Regions from separate parts of the Terasakiella sp. SH-1 genome, predicted to be linked through region 2. Evidence: predicted binding sites of a transcription regulator. Region 2 holds the regulator's gene; each other region holds the start of a gene.
What was found. Region 2 encodes PhoB, which activates phosphate uptake and scavenging genes when phosphate is short. Its sites were predicted from a motif close to TNTCATAAAACTGTCA; they were not measured.

Region 1 (5,255 bases), 390 kb from region 2:
TGCGTTGGAAGAGGTCCGAAAAGGTGAATGCGATCTAGTGATCACTGACTGGAATATGGAACCTATGTCAGGGACAGAATTGCTGAATGCCATTCGGGCGGATGAACAGCTGGAACAGCTTCCCGTGATTATTATTTCTGCTGAAAAACGCCAGGAAATTGTCCATCAAACCAAAAAGGCCGGGGCATCCAGTTATTTGATCAAGCCTTTTAAAACTGATGCCTTACTGGAAAAAATTGAACGCGTGATGGGGTAGGGGGTGATGCCTATAGGGGCTGTTACTCAGCGCTTAGAGCCTGCATTTCAGACAGGTTTTTATCTTCTTCCCAGTTTTCTCGTTCAATTTCCTCAGCCTTGGCAATAACCCCTTTGGCAATGCGTTTGGCAAAATAGTAAATACGGCGCAGGCGTTCTACGGTTTCCATTTCCCGTGAATAGGAATAATGGCGGTTTTCGCCGTCTTGCATCAGGCGTTCAGCCCCATGTTTGGTGATATGTTTGGCTTCATGGGTCAGGGGGCCTTTCATGGCGATGACTTTGCGTGCCACATCCGGGTCATCTGTGTGAAGGGCTTCCAGAGCAAGGTCCAGAGCTTCTTCGACTTTACCGTGGAAGGATTTGAGCAAATGGGTTGTTTGTGGGCTGACGGTGATTTTTTCTTCAATACGGTGCTTGCCGATTTCCACAAGATCGCGTTCAATAATATCGCCAATATTTTCCACATGATTGGCAGCTGACATGAGGCGCACAACCTCGCGCATATCATTTTCCCCAAGGGATTGAGCACCGATTTTGCGCACATATTTAATGATCGACATATGGAGCTGATCGACATTTTCATCCAGATCAGCCACTTTATCCAAAGAACCGCGTGTGCCGCTAAGTGTGGCAGGTAAAATACTTCCCATCATTCTTTGGACGTGGCGCCCCAGTTCACCAATTTCCAGACGCACGGCATTTAAGGCAATGGAGGGAGTGGAGATAATATCCTCTTCAAGGTATTTGGGCTTAACAGACGGGCCTGTGTCTTTGTCTTCCAGGGGGACCAGCCGTTCGACCAGTCTGGCAAATGGGGTAACAAACCAGATGAACAGGATGGCATTGGCGACGTTAAAAATTGTATGGGCATTGGCGATGTCTCGCGCTGTGCCGCTGGTGTCCCCACCAATATCACGCACAACACTTGCCAGTTGATCTACAAAACCAATCCAGAGCAACACCCCGGCAATGTTGAACAGGACATGGACGACAGCGGCGCGGATGGCTTCGCGTGGTTTCCCGATGGAGGCAAGCATGGCGGTCACGCAGGTGCCCACATTGGCCCCAAAAATCAGGGCAATCCCACCGGGCAGGGATAGCAATCCCTGTGTTGCCAATGCAATGACGATCCCGGTTGTAGCAGAAGATGATTGAACCAAAGCGGTAAAGGCTGCGCCAACCAACAGGCCAAAGAACGGGTTTTCCATACTGACCATTAGATCAAGGAAAGGTTCAAAGCTGCGCAGGGGCTTCATGGCGTCAGACATCAGGTTCATGCCCAAAAACACCATGCCCAGCCCCATCAGCATATTGCCATATTGCTTGATTTTGTCGATCTTGCTGAAAAAGAACATGAAAAAGCCGACAGCCACCATCACCATTGCAAAATGGGTGATTTTAAAGGCAATAATCTGGGCGGTGATGGTTGTGCCAACGTTCGCCCCCATAATGATCCCGATGGATTGGGAAAGTTTCATCAATCCGGCGCTGATGAACCCGACGACAAGAACCGTTGTGACCGATGAACTTTGAATGATGGCGGTGACAAAAGCGCCTGTAAACATCCCCATAAAGCGGTTGGAAGTTAGCTTGGCAAGGATGGTCTTCATTTTCTCACCAGCGACAGCCTTAAGCCCGCCGGAAAGTTGTTCCAGTCCAAACAGGAAAATTGCAAGCCCGCCTAACAGGCCAGAGGAAATGTTGAAAATGTCGAGTTCGGCGCCGTTTGCCATGATTGATCCCCAGTTAAACGGTGTTTTATCGCAAAAGTGTAATTTAAAAAGATTACCAGTGCAATAATGCCGGATAAAAACCGTGGCTTTTTAAATGGAAATGCGCGAAATTGAATCAAAAATGACCGCCTTGCTCGATTGAAAGGGAAGAACTTGGCAAATTTATTTTCTGACCCCTTATTTTTAATGCAAATTGTCGCCTCCTTGGGGGCGACAGGTGTTGTTGCAGGCATTCTGGCTGGCCTGTTAGGGGTCGGCGGGGGAATTGTGATTGTTCCTGTCTTATATTTCCTGTTTCAGACGTTTGGTGTCAGTGCGGATGTTTCCATGTTTGTTGCTGTTGGAACATCACTGGCCACAATCATTGCAACTTCTGTGTCATCGGTGCGCTCCCATCATAAAAAGGGGGCCGTGGACTGGACCTTGTTGAAAAATTGGACCCCAGGTGTTGTCGTCGGGGTGATCGCCGGGACTGTTTTAGCCTCTTTCCTGAAAGGGGAGGTGCTGACGGTGATGTTTTCCATTCTGGCTTTTATTGTGGCTTTGCGCATGCTGTTTTCAAAAACAGGTGGCCATTTTCGTGATGGTTTACCCGGTCAGCCCCTTGAATTTGTCTTTGCTTTTATCATCGGTTCAATCTCGGTTATGGTGGGAATCGGCGGCGGGTCCATCAGTGTGCCGATCCTGAGTGCTTATAATTTCCCCATGCGCAAGGCGGTTGCCTGTGCATCAGGGATTGGACTGGTGATTGCGATCCCCGGTGCGGTCGGTTTTATTATCTCTGGCTTTGGGGCCGCAGGGTTGCCTGTTGGCTCTATCGGGTATGTGAATTTATTGGGGTTTGTCCTGATCGTACCCATGACCGTTTTGTGTGCCCCGTTGGGGGCACGTATTGCCCATAGTGTGAACCCGACCTATTTGAAAAAAGCTTTTGCGGTTTTCCTTTTAATCACCAGTATCAAAATGTTCGCTGGAACTTTTTAAAATATATAAAATTTTAAATATTTAGTTGGAAAGCTTTGAAATAGTTTTATTTTTAGGATAACGTTAAACAAATTATGTAATACCCATTGAGGAAATTAAAGCCTCGGTGCATGAAAGAAGGAGTTGTGATATGGGGGAAAAGTTTCGACTGGTAACGCGAAGCGACTTTGATGGTCTGGTTTGTGCGGTTTTGTTGAAAAAAATGGACCTCATTGACGAGATTACCTTTGTGCATCCAAAGGATATGCAGGATGGCAAGGTTGCGATTACGGATCGTGATATCACGACCAACCTGCCTTATGTGGATGGGGTCCATCTGGCCTTTGACCATCACCTGAGTGAAACGGTTCGTGTGGGCGGTGATCCTGAAAATCATGTTATTGATCCGGACGCTCCGTCTGCGGCACGTGTGGTTTGGCGTTATTATGGCGGTCATGGTGAATTCCCGGAAAGCTGGGATGAGATGATGGAAGCCGTGGACAAAGGCGATGCCGCCCAGTTCTCCCGTGAAGAAATTCTCAAGGCTGAAAACTGGGTACTGTTGAACTTTCTGATGGATGCGCGTACAGGGCTGGGGCGTTTTCGTGATTTTCGCATTTCCAATTATCAATTGATGATGGATTTGATTGAAAGCTGTGCCAGCATGTCCATTCAGGAAATCCTTGAATTGCCAGACGTCAAAGAACGTGTGGATATGTATAATGAACATCAGCCCAAATTTATTGAACAGCTGCAACGTTGCAGTCAGGTTCATGGCAATGTGGTGGTGTTGGATCTGCGCAATGAAGATATTATCTATACGGGCAACCGTTTCATGATTTATGCGCTCTATCCTGATACCAATATCTCGATCCATGTTTTGTGGGGGTTGAAAAAACAAAATACGGTCTTTGCTTGTGGCAAATCCATTCTCAACAAGGGGTCTCAGACCAATGTTGGAGAATTGATGTTGAACTATAATGGCGGCGGTCATGAAAATGCAGGGACCTGTCAGGTTGCCAATGACAAGGCGGTTGAAACCCTGGAAGCAATCATCAAGCAGATGAACGCGGACGGATAAAACTGTCGTTTTCAATCTTAAAACAGGCTCCTGTGGTGTTCATGGGGGCCTGTTTTTGCCCTAAGACTGTTGAGTATGTGTACCGTTCGACATATATATGAGAGGTCGAACGAACTGAAAGTTTACACCTATGAAAATCTGGTCACGCCTGCCTTCCATTATGATGGTTGTTCTCGCTTTGGGAACTGCAACCGTTTTCTTGCCGACATTAAGCGGATGCGCGATTGATGATGGTCCTGTGGGGCGCTGGGTCTCTTCGCTGACAGGGACGCATGGTCTGCCAAAAGAAGCGATGGAGGACTTGGCCCGCTTTCAGAACGTCTACCACGAAAAATCTGTAGATGACGGGACGCGTCAGGACCAGTTTAATCAGTTTGTTGATGCTTTCAAGGTGGTGCGTCGCAGCTATGTCAAACAGGTTTCTGATCAGGACCTGATCACTTATGCGATTGAGGGGCTGAATGGCAAGGACACGGCTTGGGCAGAAGCCGCTGATGGTACGCCCAAAGGGGTGGCTCAGCCAGCCAAGGTCGTGGAAGTTGCCCTTGATGCGATGATGGAAAAACTGGACCCTCATTCCGGTTATATGACCCCTGCTGAATTTCAGGAGCTGATGGTCGATACCAGTGGTGAGTTTGGTGGTCTGGGGATTGAGGTTCAGCAAGGGGATGGTTTTTTAAAAGTCGTCTCCCCCATTGAAGATACGCCCGCAGATCGTGCCGGTTTGAAGCCGGGGGACCATATTACCCATATTGAAGGGGTATCTATTAAGGAATGGACACTGACGAAAACAGTGCGCACCTTGCGGGGCAAACCGGGCACACCTGTGACGGTGACGGTGGATCGTGAAAAGCGTGCACCTTTTGATGTGACGATTGTGCGCGATATTATTCAGGTTCGTGCGGTTAAACATGCGCTTTATGAGGATTACCTCCATTTGCGTGTTGTGTCTTTTTCTGAACGAATGGAAAGTGATGTACGCAAAGCCTTTGACAAGGCATATGAAGATACAGATGGCAATTTAAAAGGTGTTGTTCTTGATCTGCGTAATAATCCCGGTGGTTTATTACAGCAATCTGTCGCGTTGAGTGACTTGTTCCTTGATGATGGGGATGTGGTTTCCATTCGCGGGCGTGCTGCTGATGATGTGCGCCGTTATGGGGCGGGCAGTGGTGATATTGCCGAAGGGCTTCCTGTCGTTGTCTTGATTAATGGTGGGT
Region 2 (5,255 bases):
TTCCTGCTGCATTGCCGGGGATTGTTGGTGGTGTCATGCTTGCGATTTCACGGGCCATTGGTGAAACCATGATCGTGGTGATGGCGGCTGGCCTGTCTGCAAACCTGACAGCAAATCCATTAAATGCGGTCACAACAGCAACAGTCCAGATGGTGACTTTGCTGGTTGGTGACCAGGAATTTGACAGCCCCAAGACGCTGGCAGCCTTTGCCCTTGGTTTGGTCTTGTTCTGTGTCACACTTTGTTTGAATGTCATCGCCCTTCGCGTTGTTGCAAAATACCGAGAGAAATATGACTGAGTTAAAAGAATCCATGCAAAAAGCCCAGGCGCGTTTGAAAAAACGCCATGCGGCAGAAACGCGCTTCAAGATGCTTGGTGCGGGGGCACTGATCTTCGCTTTCCTTTGTGTTTTGATGCTCTTTTCCAGCATTATTTCAAATGGGTACACGGGTTTTCAACAAACCTATGTAAAGCTTGAATTCTATCTGGATGAAGACGTTATTGACCCGGAAGGTGCGCGTGAGCTTAAGACACTTCAGTTTGCAAACTACGCAGGTGTCGTAAAGCAATCCTTACGCACCAAGTTTGCAGATGTGAAGGGACGTCGTGACAAGCGCAAATTATATGGTCTGATTAGCTCAAGCGCAGGTTATGCATTGCGTGATCTGGTGGTTGCGGACCCAAGCTTAATTGGGACCAAGCAAACCGTTTGGGTGATGGCATCTGATGAAGTCGACATGCTGGTGAAAAATGTCTTTGACCGAAACGAAGATGAAAGCACGCGCCCCATTACAGATAAAGAAATTGCCTGGGTTGAAGTTCTTGAAAAAGAAGGCCGTGTTGAAAAACGTTTTAACACCAACTTTTTCTCTGCAGGTGATTCTCGTGAGCCGGAACAAGCCGGTATCAAAGGGGCCTTGGTTGGGTCTGCTTTGACCATGTTGGTGACATTGGGCTTGTCTTTCCCTCTTGGGGTGATGGCAGCGATCTATCTGGAAGAATTTGCACCGAAAAACAAATTCACAGATTTGGTTGAGGTGAATATTAACAACCTGGCTGCGGTTCCTTCCATTGTGTTTGGTCTGCTGGGGTTGGCAATTTTCCTTAATGTATTTGGGATGCCCCGTTCAGCCCCGGTTGCTGGGGGGATGGTGTTGGCGCTTATGACATTACCGACGATCATTATTGCCGCACGTGCGGCACTTAAATCTATCCCGCCTTCTATTATGGAAGCGGCCATTGGTGTGGGGGCTTCGAAAATGCAGGCTGTCTTCCATCATCAGTTGCCTTTGGCATTGCCGGGAATTTTGACTGGGACTATCATTGGTATGGCGCAAGCCCTTGGTGAGACTGCACCGTTGCTGATGATTGGTATGGTTGCCTTTATTGCAGACGTACCGGGTACACCATTTGATCCAGCCACAGTACTGCCTGTACAGGTATATTTGTGGGCGGATAGCCCGGAACGTGCCTTTGTTGAAAAAACATCCGCTGCCATCATGGTATTGTTGGCATTCCTGATCACCATGAATGCGCTAGCCGTTCTCTTGCGTAAGAAGCTGGAACGACGTTGGTAATAATGGAAATGAAAGCTATGAAACCAATGACAAAAGAAAATGCAGTTGATATTGAAAACCAAGTCAATGTCAGCAATGGGACAACATCTAACGGTGTTAACTCAGTTACTTTTTCACAAGATGAAGTGAAAATTTCAGCTCGTGATGTGCGTGTGAAATACGGTGAAAAAGAAGCCCTGTTTGGGATCAATCTTGATATGCCCAAAGGCAAGGTGACGTCTTTTATTGGCCCGTCTGGTTGTGGCAAATCGACTTTCCTGCGCTGTATTAACCGTATGAACGATACAATCGACACCTGTTCTGTCACAGGTGAGATTATGATCGACGATATGAACATTCTGTCCAAAGAAGTCGATACGGTTTTGCTGCGTGCAAAGGTGGGCATGGTTTTCCAAAAGCCGAACCCGTTCCCGAAATCTATTTATGACAATGTGGCCTATGGCCCGCGTTTGCATGGAATTGGCAACAGCAAAGCTGAGATGGATGAAATCGTTGAAACAAGTCTTGAAAAGGTTGGTTTGCTCAAAGAGGTCAAAGACCGCCTTTTAGAACCGGGAACAGGGCTGTCCGGTGGCCAGCAACAGCGTCTGTGTATTGCCCGTGCCATTGCTGTTGATCCTGAAATTCTGTTGATGGATGAACCGTGCTCTGCACTTGACCCTATCGCAACAGCAAAAATCGAAGAATTGATTGATGAGCTGCGTGGCTCTTACACAATCGTCATCGTAACGCACTCCATGCAACAAGCTGCACGTGTTTCCCAACAAACAGCCTTCTTCCACCTTGGTAATCTGGTTGAATATGGCGAAACAGAACAAATTTTCACTTCACCAGTCGATGAGCGTACCAAAGGCTACATCACAGGCCGTTTCGGGTAATTTGATCCATGAATACTACAGACCATACAGTTAAGTCTTATGATACTGAGCTAACTCAGCTTGATAACGCCATTGCCCGTATGGGTGGCCTTGCTGAATCTCAGCTGGGCCGTGCCTGTGAGGCACTTGTTAAACGCGATACAGCAGTTGCAGCTGATGTTATCCACGATGATTTGAAGGTTGATGAGCTGGAAATGGAAATTAATACGGAAGTAACCCGTATTCTCGCCTTGCGCCAGCCTGTTGCCGATGATCTGCGTGCCGTGATTGCAGCGTTGAAAACATCTTCTGATCTTGAACGGATTGGGGATCTTTCAAAAAATATCGCAAAACGCACGATCACCTTATCCAGTGCTGCACCAATCGGTGCTGTTCATACCATTGCGCGGATGTCTTCGTTGGTGCAATCCATGGTACATAATGTGTTGGATGCGTATCTGGAACGGGATGAGCGTAAAGCTCTTGATATTCGTCAGCAAGACGAGGTTGTTGACCAGCTCCATACCAGCCTGTTTCGGGAGCTTCTGACCTATATGATGGAAGACCCGCGCAATATCACGCCTTGTACGCATTTGTTGTTCATTGCAAAAAATGTGGAACGCGCAGGCGATCATGCAACCAACATCGCTGAAAATGTCCACTTCCTTGTTACCGGGAAACATCTGGAAGATGAACGCCCAAAAGATGATGAAGCAAGTTTTACAGGTTTGGAAGAGTAAACGAAAATGGACCCATTGGTTTTGATCGTTGAAGACGAACCACCTCTGGCTGAATTGGTTCGTTATAATATTGAGAAAGAGGGCTTTCGTGCTCTTTGTGTTGGTGATGGTGAAGAGGCCATGTTGCTGGTTGAAGAAGAGGAACCTGATCTTCTTATTCTTGACTGGATGTTGCCGGGCTTAAGCGGGATTGAGGTTTGTCGTCGTCTTCGTGAACGTAAAAGCACAAAATCCTTACCGATTATTATGCTGACAGCTCGTGGTGAAGAAAATGACCGCATTCGTGGACTGGATAGTGGTGCGGACGATTATATCGTCAAGCCATTTTCTCCCAATGAACTGGTCGCACGTGCAAAGGCTGTGTTGCGTCGTTCTAGCCCGACTTTGGCTGAAGATAAGCTCTCTTATGAAGATATTTCTATGGATTTATCTGAACATAAGGTTTTGCGTGAAAGCACACCCATTCACCTTGGTCCAACGGAATATCGTTTATTACGTGTTCTGATGGAACGTCCTGGTCGTGTGTTCTCACGTGAACAACTGTTGGATAAAGTTTGGGGGCGCGATATTCATGTGGAGGTCCGCACTGTGGATGTGCACATCCGCCGTCTTCGCAAAGCCTTAAGTGTTGATGACAAACCGGATTTCATCCGCACCGTACGGGCAGCGGGTTATTCGTTAGACTCAACCGTCTGACATATGCCATAGTCTGCGAAAGACAGCAGGCAAGGCAGTAAACTTATGAACCTCCGTGATACAGTCCAAGCATTATGCGTGGTTATTATCTGGGGGTTTAATTTTGCCGCTATTAAAGTTTCTGTGGCTTCGGTTCCGCCATTGACCCTGACGGTGGTTCGCTTTTTGATTACAGCGGCGATCCTTCTTCCTTTTTTCCGGCTGTCCTATGCGCAGCTCAAACAGATTATCCCCATTGCCCTTGTGTTAGGGGTGGGGCATTTCGGTTTGTTTTTTGTTGGCTTTCAGGGGGCCGATGCGGCAACGGTTGCTTTGTTGCTACAGCTTGGGGTGCCGTTTAGTTCAATTCTAGCCGCCATTTTCTTTGCAGATAAACTGGGGCTGAAACGTGGGGCGGGGATGTCTATGGCCTTTATCGGGGCGGCATTTCTGGCGGGTGAACCACAGGGGGGCACACTTGTTTCCATTGTTTCCGTGATCTTATGTGCCTTTTGCTGGGCATGGGCAAACATTATGATCAAGAAACTGGAAGATGTCCCCCCTTTGGCTATTATGGGATGGATGAGCCTATTTGCAGTTCCTGTGTTAGCTGTCATGTCCTATTTCTGGGAAAGTGACCAATTACGTGCTGTGCAAGAAGCTGAAGCCCATGTCTGGCTGCTGCTCTGCTATACGATTTTAGGCTCTTCCGTTATTGCTTATCATTTATGGTACAAATTGATTGGTCGTCTTGATGTAAACCAAGTGGTTCCTTTCACCTTATTAGCCCCAATGATCGGAGTGGGGGCTGGGGTCTTTTTATTGGGGGAAGCCTTCACTATTTATAAGATGATTGGTGGCCTCCTAACGATGACAGGGGTTGCCATCATTCAGTTTAGGCAAATGAGGAAATAAGCCAGTCATGAGTGAATTCATTACAAGTAATGAAGGTTTTATTCGACTTGGCGTGTTTTTCTCTGTTTTCTGTCTGGTTGCTTTTTGTGAAGGACTCTTCCCCAAGCGTGCGCGTTTATTCCCCAGAGGACAGAGGTGGGGGGCAAATATTGGAGTTTTGCTCATTGGTGGGCTATGTGTGCGGGTCTTTATGCCCTGGGTGCCTGTGAGTGTGGCTTATTATGTGAGTGTTGAAAACGCAGCCTTGATGAATATTTCTGCCTCAACAGAATTGGTCAATACGCTGTTAGGGGTCGTGATCCTTGATCTGGCGATCTATATGCAGCATCGGGCCATGCATAAAATCCCTATACTATGGCGTTTACATCGCATGCATCATTGTGATTTGGAATGTGATGTTACAACGGGGATACGTTTCCACCCCTTAGAGATTATCATTTCAATTTTTTATAAAATTGTCGTTATCTTTATCTTTGGCATTGATGTACTG
Region 3 (5,255 bases), 730 kb from region 2:
GCATCTGTTTGGCAAAATATCGGTACGGCTCTGGAAAGCCTGAAACACGGCGAACAGGCTGCCTAAAAGAAAAACGTCCTTTCACGTTTTCTTCATTGCAAACTGTGCCCAATTAAGTATGTTCATCGGCGTTCAATATGGTGTATGTTGGACGCCGTTTTCATATCATATTTAGATAAGGTTGGGTCATGGCAGATCAAAAAGGTCTCACCTATAAAGATGCAGGCGTTGATATTGACGCTGGTAACGATTTGGTCGATGAGATCAAACCCCTTGCAAAATCCACAAAACGCCCCGGTGTTATGGACGGGCTTGGCGGTTTTGGCGCGTTTTTCGATCTGCGCGCCGCAGGTTATCAGGACCCGATCCTCGTATCTGGCACCGATGGTGTCGGTACAAAATTAAAAGTCGCCATTCTGGCTGACAAGCATGATACCGTTGGGATCGACCTTGTTGCCATGTGCGTCAATGATCTTGTTGTCCAAGGGGCGGAACCGCTTCTATTCCTTGATTATTACGCTACAGGCAAACTGGATGTTCAAGCCGGTCGCGATATCATCAAAGGCATCGCAGAAGGCTGTAATCAAGCCGGTAGCGCGCTTATCGGGGGCGAAACGGCTGAAATGCCGGGTATGTATTCAGAAGGCGATTATGACCTTGCCGGTTTCTGCGTTGGTGCGGTTGAACGTGGTGAAGAACTGACAGGCGCCAATGTAAAAGAAGGCGATATTGTTCTGGGCCTTGCTTCAAACGGTCTGCATTCCAATGGCTTCTCGCTGGTGCGTCGCGTTGTTGAGGCTGCGGGTCTGGATTACGCGGCCCCTGCCCCGTTTGATAGCTCCCGCACATTGGCAGAAGCCCTGCTTGACCCGACAAAAATCTATGTCAAAAGCACACTGGCTGCGATTAAAGCAGGCGGTGTTAATGCGCTGGCTCACATCACAGGCGGTGGTCTGGTTGAAAATATTCCACGTGTTCTGCCTGATGGCTTGGGTGTGGATATTGATGCCTCCACATGGAAGCTGCCGGCTGTTTTCTCCTGGTTGGCCGAAGCAGGTGGGATTGCCAATCATGAACTGGCACGCACCTTTAACTGCGGTATCGGTATGTGCGTCATTGTTGAGGCCGATCAGGTTGATGCGCTGACAAAAATTCTGGAAGACGGTGGTGAGACAGTCACCAACATCGGTACCGTTGTGAAACGCGACAGTGGCGAACAAGTTGAAATCGCAGGGATTGAGACATGGCAAAGCTAAAAGTCGCTGTCCTGATTTCCGGGGGCGGCAGTAACCTGCAAGCCCTGATTGATCTCTGTGCCCAAGACGATGCCCCGGCTGAAATCGTTCGTGTGATTTCTAACGTCGATGGCGTTTATGGCTTGGAACGCGCCCAACAGGCGGGTATCAAAACCATGGTGATTGATCATAAGAAATATGATGGCCGCGAAGCCTTTGAAGATGCCATTCACCAGGTTTTGGACAGCGAGAACATACAGCTGGTCTGTCTGGCAGGTTTCATGCGCTTGCTCACAGACGGGTTTGTCCAGAAATGGCGTGACCGCCTGATCAATATCCACCCGGCCCTCCTGCCCTCCTTTAAAGGGCTGCACACACACGAACGTGCAATTGAGGCAGGTGTAAAATTCCATGGCGCAACTGTTCACTATGTGCGCCCAGCCATGGATGAAGGACCGATCATCGTACAGGCTGCGGTCCCGGTTCTGCCCAGTGATACACCAGATGAACTGGCTGCACGCGTCTTGGAACAAGAACACCAAATCTACCCGCTTGCCCTGAAACTGATTGCACAGCGCAAAGTCCGCGTTTCAGGTGAAAAAGTTCTTTATAACGGTGTGGCTTGCTTGCCGGAAAGTGTGATTAACCCTGTTGGTTAAAAACAGATTGAACAAATAAAAAGGCCACCCGCTTGTAAAAACGGGTGGCCTTTTTTATAGGTTCACAATTTTCTTATGGCATCATCATGCCACGCAGTGTGAAATAAATCATACCAGCCAAAAGACCGGAAAGCGGCACCGTAATCACCCAAGCAGCTGCAATTTTGAGCACAGCAGAGCGTTTAACCAGCTCTTTCTTGTATTCTTTGCTCAGTCTTTTGCGTTCTTTCTTGGTCACTGTCGGCGCTTGTTTATGCTTTTTCAGGTCTCGGAGCATATGGCCTTTTTCTTCAAAGCTTGCCATTTCAAACTTATCAAGGAACGCATTGACTTCCTCTTCATCCTGACCTTCATGATGAGAACGAATTTCTGCAACCTTTTTACCATAGTTGGATTTGATCGCTTCTCGCAGGAAGCCAATCCCAAAGATCGCCCCAATGGCAATGTGGGTCGAACTTACAGGCAAGCCCAATTGAGAGGCAATAATCACCGTAATGGCCGCAGCCATCGCAATACAGAAAGCACGTGCCTGATCCAACTCGGTAATTTCAGAACCAACAGTGCGGATCAGTTTCGGGCCGAACAAAGCCAAGCCAACAGAAATCCCCAAAGCACCAATGATCATCACCCACAATGGAATAGCTGCTTTCGCTGCCATCGCCCCATGAGAGATCACGTCATAGATCGCCGCCAACGGGCCAACCGCGTTTGCCACATCATTTGCCCCATGAGCAAAGCTTAACAGAGCTGCGGCACAAATCAGCGGAATGACAAACAATTTGTTTACAGATGCCTTTGTCGGTTCCAACCCTTCTGCTGCCTTGGCAATCATTGGGCGGACAATCATGACAATAATAACAGCCACGACAAAGCCCCCACCGACAGCTGTCAGGAAATCCAGTTTAAAGAGCTTCTTCAAGCCCTTCATAATCAGATAGGTCGTGAAAGCCCAAGCCATCGCCCCGATCAACAGCGGCACCATTTTCTTGGCCGCCTCAATCATATTGGACTGATAGGTAATGGTTCGCTTGATAATATAAAGGAAGGTCGCCGCAATCATCCCGCCAAAGACAGGAGAGATCACCCAGCTGGCCGCAATCTGACCAACCTTGGTCCAGTTGGCAATATCCCAGCCAGCCGCTGCAATACCAGCCCCTAGCACGCCTCCAACGATGGAGTGTGTGGTGGAAACCGGCATGCCCAAGGCGGTTGCCAGGTTTAGCCAAACTGCACCGGCCAAAAGGGCCGCCATCATCAACCAGACGAAAACCTGCGGGTCCGTAATGGCTGATGGATCAATAATGCCTTTTCGAATGGTGCCGACCACATCACCCCCGGCAATGATGGCACCAGCCGATTCAAAAATCGCAGCGATGATAATCGCACCTGTCAAGGTGATGGTCTTGGACCCCACCGCCGGGCCAACGTTATTGGCCACATCGTTTGCACCGATATTCAGCGCCATATATCCACCGATAACAGCTGCTGAAATCAGCAAGAAACTTCCCGGCATTTTTGCGCCGACGAAAATAATAATGCCCACCAGAAACAATGCTGCTGTGCCGATACGAACAAGCTCACGTCTGTTGAGATACTGAGCGTTTTCGATTTTCTGAAGATTATTGAGATCCATGCCAAATACTCTTGATGTACTTCCCATTACAAAGAGGGCGAGGTCTGATTGCCTATAGCAATATGACAAACGTGTTATATTTTTTTTAAAGTTTCATTACAAGGAGACTCTTGGCGAATTTTAGGCAGAAAAAAAGGGCCCTTTTCTCAAGCACCCTTCCTTCATAAAAAACTCTTTGTAATCAAAGCTTAAGACTCTACTTTCGCCTCATCACGTAATTCAACACGACGAATTTTTCCTGAAATCGTTTTGGGCAATGCCTCGCGAAATTCAATTTCACGCGGATACTTATAAGGGGCTGTCAGATTCTTCACAAAATCCTGAATTTCCCTTTCCAGCTCGTCAGAAGCTTCATAGCCCGCACTTAGCGTGACATAAGCTTTCACAATCTCGCCACGCACCGGGTCCGGTTTCCCCACCACAGCGGATTCGACCACGGCCGGATGTTCGATCAAGGCACTTTCCACCTCAAACGGGCTGATGCGATAACCAGCAGACCCAATAATGTCGTCAGAGCGCCCAACAAACCAGATATAGCCATCACCATCACGCGTGGCCGTATCACCTGTATAATACCAGCCGTTTTTAAAACATTTGGCATTGGCTTGTTCATCTTTGAAATAACCATCAAACAGACCAAGGGGATGCGGCTCTGTCAGTTTCACCGCAATATGACCAACCGTGTCATCTTCAACGATTGTACCGTCTTCATCAATCACATCTACCGTCAGGCCCGGTACAGGCTTACCCATGGAACCGGGGCGCACTTCCATCCCCTTGTAGTTCGCTACAATATTAACCGTTTCCGTCTGACCATAACCGTCATAGACATCACAGCCTGTGGCATCCTTCCAGGTACGCATAACTTCCGGGTTCAGCGGCTCGCCGGCGCCAATACAATGGTTGAGGCTCCCCAGATTATAAGGCGACAGGTCCATTTGCGCGAACACACGATAGACAGTCGGTGGGGCACAGAAACAATTCACGCCGAAGCGTTCAATCAGCTTTAAATGCACATCCGCATCAAATTTCGGGTCGCCATCATAAAGCAAGATGGTCGCACCTTGCAGCATAGGCGGGAACAACATGCCCCAGGCCGCTTTCGCCCAGCCCGTATCAGTCAAGGTCCAGTGGATATCCCCATCGGCCAAATCCATCCAATATTGCCCGGTAATTTTATGGGCGAGGCCATAGGAATAATTACGTGGGACCATTTTGGGCAAGGATGTGGTGCCAGATGTGAAATAGATCAACATGAGATCATCTGCACCAGTGGGCTCACACTCTGCACGCTCCAACTGATCGGAGTTTTCTTCACACAGGGTTTCAAAATTCACCCAGCCGTCACGATCTTCCCCAATGATGATCAGATGCTCCAACGTCGGGCATTTTTCTTTGATCTCTTCAATCTTGGAGGCATGTTCCGCCGTCACAATCGCCAGCTTGGCCCCAGCGCGATTGATGCGATATTCCAGATCATGGGCTGTCAGCAGGTTCGTTCCCGGCATGGAAACCACCCCAACTTTCATAGATCCCACAAGCACTTCATACCAGGCCGGAAGACGCGCAATGACGACACAGGCAAAATCCCCTTTCTTACAGCCAAGCTTTTTCAACCCATTGGCAAAACGGTTGGCCTGGGCATTGAGGTGAGCGTAAGTATGTTCCACCACCGTTTCACAATCCCGGCTGACCGCAATATAAGCTACCTTTTCAGGCGTTTCCTTG
Region 4 (5,255 bases), 520 kb from region 2:
CATGCCCAGCAACACACTGCCATCACGAAATGCCCCAAGGCGGAGCTTCGGACCTTGCAAGTCCATCATAATGCCGATCGGGCTGTTTAATTCTTTCTCCACATCGCGAATGGCATCGTAACGTTCTTTATGATCTTCATGGGACCCATGAGAGAAATTCAGGCGAAAGACATCAGCCCCTGCTGTAAACAACTGTTCGATACGCACGCGAGTTGAGCTAGACGGACCCAACGTTGCGATGATTTTTGCATTTCTTGATCTTTTCATAATAAGGGTCAGAACCTATTCATTTACTGAGTTTGGCGGAGATAAAAATAAAGCTACGTCAAGAATAACGAGATGCATTTAGATTTCCACAATATTTTCGTGCTACAATGTCAAACAGATCGAAATTTCATGAAGTTGACATATTAGTGCGATGTTTGAATCTCTTCAAAAAATGCTGCTGAATAAAGCCATGGACAAGCCCAAGGATAAAAAGAAAAAAGGGGCGAAGTCCAAAACAGGTAAAAAAGCAAAAGCGAAAATCAAGCCACAACAAGATGCGGATATCCGCTCCGATTCTCGCATTGCCCTGGACGATGCCATCGACAAGCTTGAAAACAGCGGCGTCAGAATGGACGATATGCTGGCAAAAAATGAAGAACTGCTGGCCGAGGTCAAACGTGAAGCCGCCCGTAAAATGACACCGGAACGTCGGGCCTTGATTGATTCGGCCATGAAAGTGCGCAAAGCCAAGCAAGACATCCTTAACGGACTGGACGACGAAACCCGTGCGCGACTTTACCTGACGGCGATTAAGGCTTTTGGCGGGAAATAAAATTACAAGTCACGTGGTTTGATAAAGCTTTTAAGCTGACCGCTTTGCGCGGTGATATCGCGCCATTGTTCCACATCAAAACGGATATGGGCACAAGCCGCTGTTGGAAATTTCAAACACATCTCGCGCAAGGCTTCTGCGTCTCCCTGATGACAGAGCAAATGTGCAACATCTTCCAATCCCGGATTATGACCAATCATCATCAAGACCTCAGGGTCATGCTTCACCCCTTGGATCATATTCAAAATCACCTGATCTTCTGCATGATATAAATCGCGCCTCATTTCAATCTGGATGGGATGGCAATAAATATCCAGCAACGCCATGAGAGTTTGGCGGGTACGTTGTGCCGTTGAACAGAGAATCGTATCCGGTAGGGGCCTTTCTTGAGACAGAAAAACTGCCATATCCTGCGCGGCCTTACGCCCACGATGATTTAAAGGGCGATCAAAATCAACCAAAGCCGGATCAGACCAGCTGGATTTGGCATGACGTAAAAGCAAAAGCTGCTTCATTTCAGCGATATCTCCTTCGTTACGTTACAATCATAGCGAACCATCATAAAAGTTTCATCTTTTTCAGCTATTTCCCCGCTAAACATTTCCCTCAGTCCCTTCTATAGACTATAAATTCAACATTCGTCCTGACCCTAAAACCTGCATTGGAGATGATTGACATGGCAACACAGCAACAAACACAAAAAAAAGTCGCACCTCCTTCTATTCCGATGGATTCACCGGAACGGTTTATTAACCGTGAACTTTCCTGGCTATCCTTCAACACACGGGTTTTAGATGAAGCCGACAACGAACATCATCCGCTTTTGGAACGCCTGCGTTTCCTGTCTATTTCAGCAGCCAACCTTGATGAATTTTACATGGTCCGCGTGGCCGGTTTGAACGGTCAGGTTCACGCCGGGGTCAAAACACTCAGCTATGATGGCCTCAGCCCCGCCCAACAGCTGGAACAAATTCATGAGGCCGCAGATAAACTGGTAACAGGTCAACAAGAACGCTACCGCGCCCTTCGCGCCCTCTTGCTGAAAGAAGGCATTAAGGTCTTAAAATGCGAAGATATCCCCAAACGCGATATCGGCTGGCTGGAGGAACATTTCATCCATCAGATTTTCCCGTCCCTGACCCCGCTGGCAATTGACCCGGCCCACCCCTTCCCGTTTATTCCAAACCTGGGGCTAGCCATGATGTTTGGGCTGGAATCCACCATTGATCAGCAGCCCCTTAAAGCGCTTGTCCCGCTGCCGCAAATGCTGCCGCGTTTTGTGCGCCTGCCCGATTACGGTAAAACCATCCGTTTCATGCCGATTGAAGAAGTCATCCGCCTGTTCCTTGATCGGCTGTTCCCGAACTACACGGTTTCTTCTTCCGGTCTGTTCAAAATCATTCGTGATAGTGAAATGGAAATCGACGAAGAAGCCGAAGATTTGGTCCGCACCTTTGAAACGGCACTGAAACGCCGTCGTCGCGGATCCGTCATTCGGCTGTCTATTGATGCAGGTATGCCTGCTGAACTGCGTGATCTGGTGATTGAAGAACTGGATGTGGATAGAGCAGACTGTTTCGTGCTGGATGGCCTGCTGGGTCTGGCTGATATCAAGGAATTGATCTGTGATGAACGCGCCGATTTACAATTCCGCCCCTATAATGTTCGTTTCCCTGAACGTATCCGCGATTTCGGTGGGGACTGTTTTGCCGCCATTCGCAAAAAAGATTTCGTCGTGCATCACCCCTATGAAAGCTTCGATGCGGTTGTGCAGTTTGTTCTTCAAGCTGCCCGTGACCCAGAAGTTGTCGCGATTAAACAAACGCTTTATCGCACATCCAACAACTCCCCGATTATTAAGGCCCTGATCGAAGCGGCAGAAGCTGGAAAATCTGTAACGGCTATGGTCGAATTAAAAGCGCGTTTTGATGAAGAAGCCAACATCCGCTGGGCGCGTGATCTGGAACGTGCCGGTGCACAAGTGGTCTATGGCTTTGTCGATAAAAAGACCCATGCCAAGATCAACCTTGTTGTGCGTCGTGAAGGGGAAAAACTGCGCTCTTACGTTCACCTTGGTACCGGGAACTATCACCCTATTACGGCCAAAATTTATACCGACCTGTCCTTCTTCTCCTGTGACCCGGCCCTGTGTCGCGATGCGACCAAGCTGTTTAACTATATGACAGGATATGCTGAACCGGAAAAAATGGAAAAGATGGAATATTCGCCGCTGACCTTGCGCGATACCATCATTGACGGCATTAAGAACGAAATCAAAAATGCCAAGGCGAAAAAGCCTGCCCATGTCTGGGCGAAAATGAATTCGGTTGTGGACCCCAAAATTATTGATGCCCTTTACGAAGCCTCTCAGGCAGGTGTTCAGGTTGATCTGGTCATTCGCGGAATTTGCTGTCTGCGTCCGGGGGTACCGGGGCTATCAGAAAACATCCGGGTCAAATCCATTGTTGGTCGTTTCCTTGAACATTCCCGTATTGTCTGTTTTGGCAATGGTGGCAAGCTGCCTAATTCCAAGGCAAAGATTTATATTTCTTCGGCGGACTGGATGCCACGCAATCTGGATCGTCGTGTTGAAACACTTATTCCTATTGAAACAGATACGGTTCATCGCCAAATCCTAGATCAGATCATGGTTGCCAACTTAAAGGATGAGGCACAAAGCTGGGTCCTGAAAGCCGATGGTTCCTTTGATCGCGTGACAAATGGTGAAGATGCCTTCTCCTGTCATACCTATTTCATGACGAACCCCAGCCTGTCTGGCCGTGGGTCTGCCCTGAAGAAAAAAGGCACCAGCCTGAAAAAGCTAATGTTGGACTAAGAAACGCGCATGTATCATTTCATTGGACCCGATGCCACCGGAAAGCTTACCGCTATTGTTGATATCGGGTCCAATACCGTACGCCTTGTTGTCTTTCACGGTCCAGCGCGTATTCCCCTGCCCGTCTTTAATGAAAAAGTTCAATGCCGTCTGGGCAAAGGGATTGATGAAACCGGATTGTTAAATCCCGAAGGGGTCGAACTGGCGTATGAAACCCTAAACCGTTTTATGAAGCTGCTAGAGGTCATGCATGTGGATCATGTCAGCCTGCTCGCCACCGCAGCGGTGCGTGAGGCCAAGGATGGCCCTGCCTTTGTCGCTGAAATCAAAAAACGCTTTGATGCTGACATTCGTGTCATCAGTGGGGAAGAAGAAGCCAAACTGGCTGCATACGGTATCCTAAGCGGTTTGCCCCAAGCCGATGGGCTTCTTGGCGATATGGGCGGTGCAAGCTTTGATCTTGTTGGCCTTGATCACGGGACCTTTGCCAAACATGATACCACCCCACTGGGCCATTTGCGTATTTCTGACAATGAGCGTAACACCATTGCAGCCATGCGCACATTTATCCATGAAAAGCTGTCCCCACTGAACTGGATCAAAGAAATGGAAGCCCGCCCATTTTATGCGGTCGGTGGCTCATTGCGTGCGGTTGCCCGCCTGATCATGCATCAAACGGATTACCCCTTACATGTGATTGATAACTTCACCTTGGAATTTGAAGAGGCAAGTGCACTTCTGCAAAAGCTGGCTGAACTCAGCGCAGAAGAATTACATAAAGTCCCGGACGTCTCAAAAAAACGTCTGGAAACCCTGCCTGCCGCCATTGCTTTGCTTCAGGAGGTTCTGGAAATAGTGCAGCCGTCTCATCTGGTTTTTTCCGGTTATAGTATGCGCGAAGGCCAGTTCTTCCTATCCCTTGATGACGCGGTAAAACAGCAAGACCCGCTGATCAGCTCCTGTATAAATTTGGTTAAACGCGAAGGACGTTTTGGCCAGCAGGGAGAAGAAGTCTATGACTGGATGAGCCCGCTTTTCCCCGATGAAAGCAATAAACAAAAGAACCTGCGCCACGCTGCCTGCCTGCTTCATGATATTGCCTGGGCAGAACATCCTGATTATCGTGCAGATCATGGTTTTTTGCGTGTTTTGCGCCTGCCTGTCGCCGGTCTCTCCCACCATGATCGCGCTTTGATGGGGGCTTGCGTCTATAGCCGTTATAAAGGGGATTTTAAGGCCCGTATTGCCAAGCCCTTGCGCACCTTCCTCAATGATGACGATGCAATCTGGACCAAAACCGTTGGCGCAGCCCTGCGTCTTGCCCATACGCTGGCAAGCGGGGCACCGCATTTACTTGAACAAACCCATCTGGAAGTACGCGGTGGTGAATTGATCCTGTCTTTAGCGGAGGGCCAAGATATCTTTCTGGGGGAAGCGGTTGCCAAACGGGTCCAGACCGTTGCCAAACATATGGGCCTAAGTGGCCGCTTGGAACATGGGTAAAACCCAACTGAAACCGTCATTCCCAACTTGATTGGGAAACTTCGTCCAATCAGAAAAAGGTCCCCGCATACGCGAGGACGACAGCTGATCCTATTC

Region 1: a site for PhoB is predicted at 2,018-2,033, ahead of E4K71_RS08975 (Na/Pi cotransporter family protein). Genes of this name have one in related genera too.
Region 3: a site for PhoB is predicted at 3,613-3,628, ahead of E4K71_RS03740 (inorganic phosphate transporter). Genes of this name have one in related genera too.
Region 4: a site for PhoB is predicted at 1,377-1,392, ahead of E4K71_RS04760 (RNA degradosome polyphosphate kinase). Genes of this name have one in related genera too.

The regions. Positions count from the first base shown of each region.
Region 1 is NZ_CP038255.1:1,940,592-1,945,846, reverse strand. Features, by position in the region: gene E4K71_RS08980 (response regulator) at 1-256, shown strand, start outside; gene E4K71_RS08975 (Na/Pi cotransporter family protein) at 279-1,991, opposite strand; gene E4K71_RS08970 (sulfite exporter TauE/SafE family protein) at 2,145-2,975, shown strand; gene E4K71_RS08965 (exopolyphosphatase) at 3,106-4,035, shown strand; gene E4K71_RS08960 (S41 family peptidase) at 4,166-5,255, shown strand, end outside.
Region 2 is NZ_CP038255.1:1,554,379-1,559,633, reverse strand. Features, by position in the region: gene pstC (phosphate ABC transporter permease subunit PstC) at 1-299, shown strand, start outside; gene pstA (phosphate ABC transporter permease PstA) at 292-1,578, shown strand; gene pstB (phosphate ABC transporter ATP-binding protein PstB) at 1,596-2,456, shown strand; gene phoU (phosphate signaling complex protein PhoU) at 2,465-3,175, shown strand; gene phoB (phosphate regulon transcriptional regulator PhoB) at 3,182-3,871, shown strand; gene E4K71_RS07385 (EamA family transporter) at 3,917-4,765, shown strand; gene E4K71_RS07380 (sterol desaturase family protein) at 4,773-5,255, shown strand, end outside.
Region 3 is NZ_CP038255.1:823,262-828,516, reverse strand. Features, by position in the region: gene E4K71_RS03755 (hypothetical protein) at 1-66, shown strand, start outside; gene purM (phosphoribosylformylglycinamidine cyclo-ligase) at 189-1,256, shown strand; gene purN (phosphoribosylglycinamide formyltransferase) at 1,244-1,894, shown strand; gene E4K71_RS03740 (inorganic phosphate transporter) at 1,968-3,527, opposite strand; gene E4K71_RS03735 (AMP-binding protein) at 3,716-5,255, opposite strand, start outside.
Region 4 is NZ_CP038255.1:1,036,067-1,041,321, reverse strand. Features, by position in the region: gene pyk (pyruvate kinase) at 1-267, opposite strand, end outside; gene E4K71_RS04770 (hypothetical protein) at 419-820, shown strand; gene E4K71_RS04765 (histidine phosphatase family protein) at 823-1,335, opposite strand; gene E4K71_RS04760 (RNA degradosome polyphosphate kinase) at 1,497-3,656, shown strand; gene E4K71_RS04755 (Ppx/GppA family phosphatase) at 3,666-5,159, shown strand; gene rnd (ribonuclease D) at 5,250-5,255, opposite strand, start outside.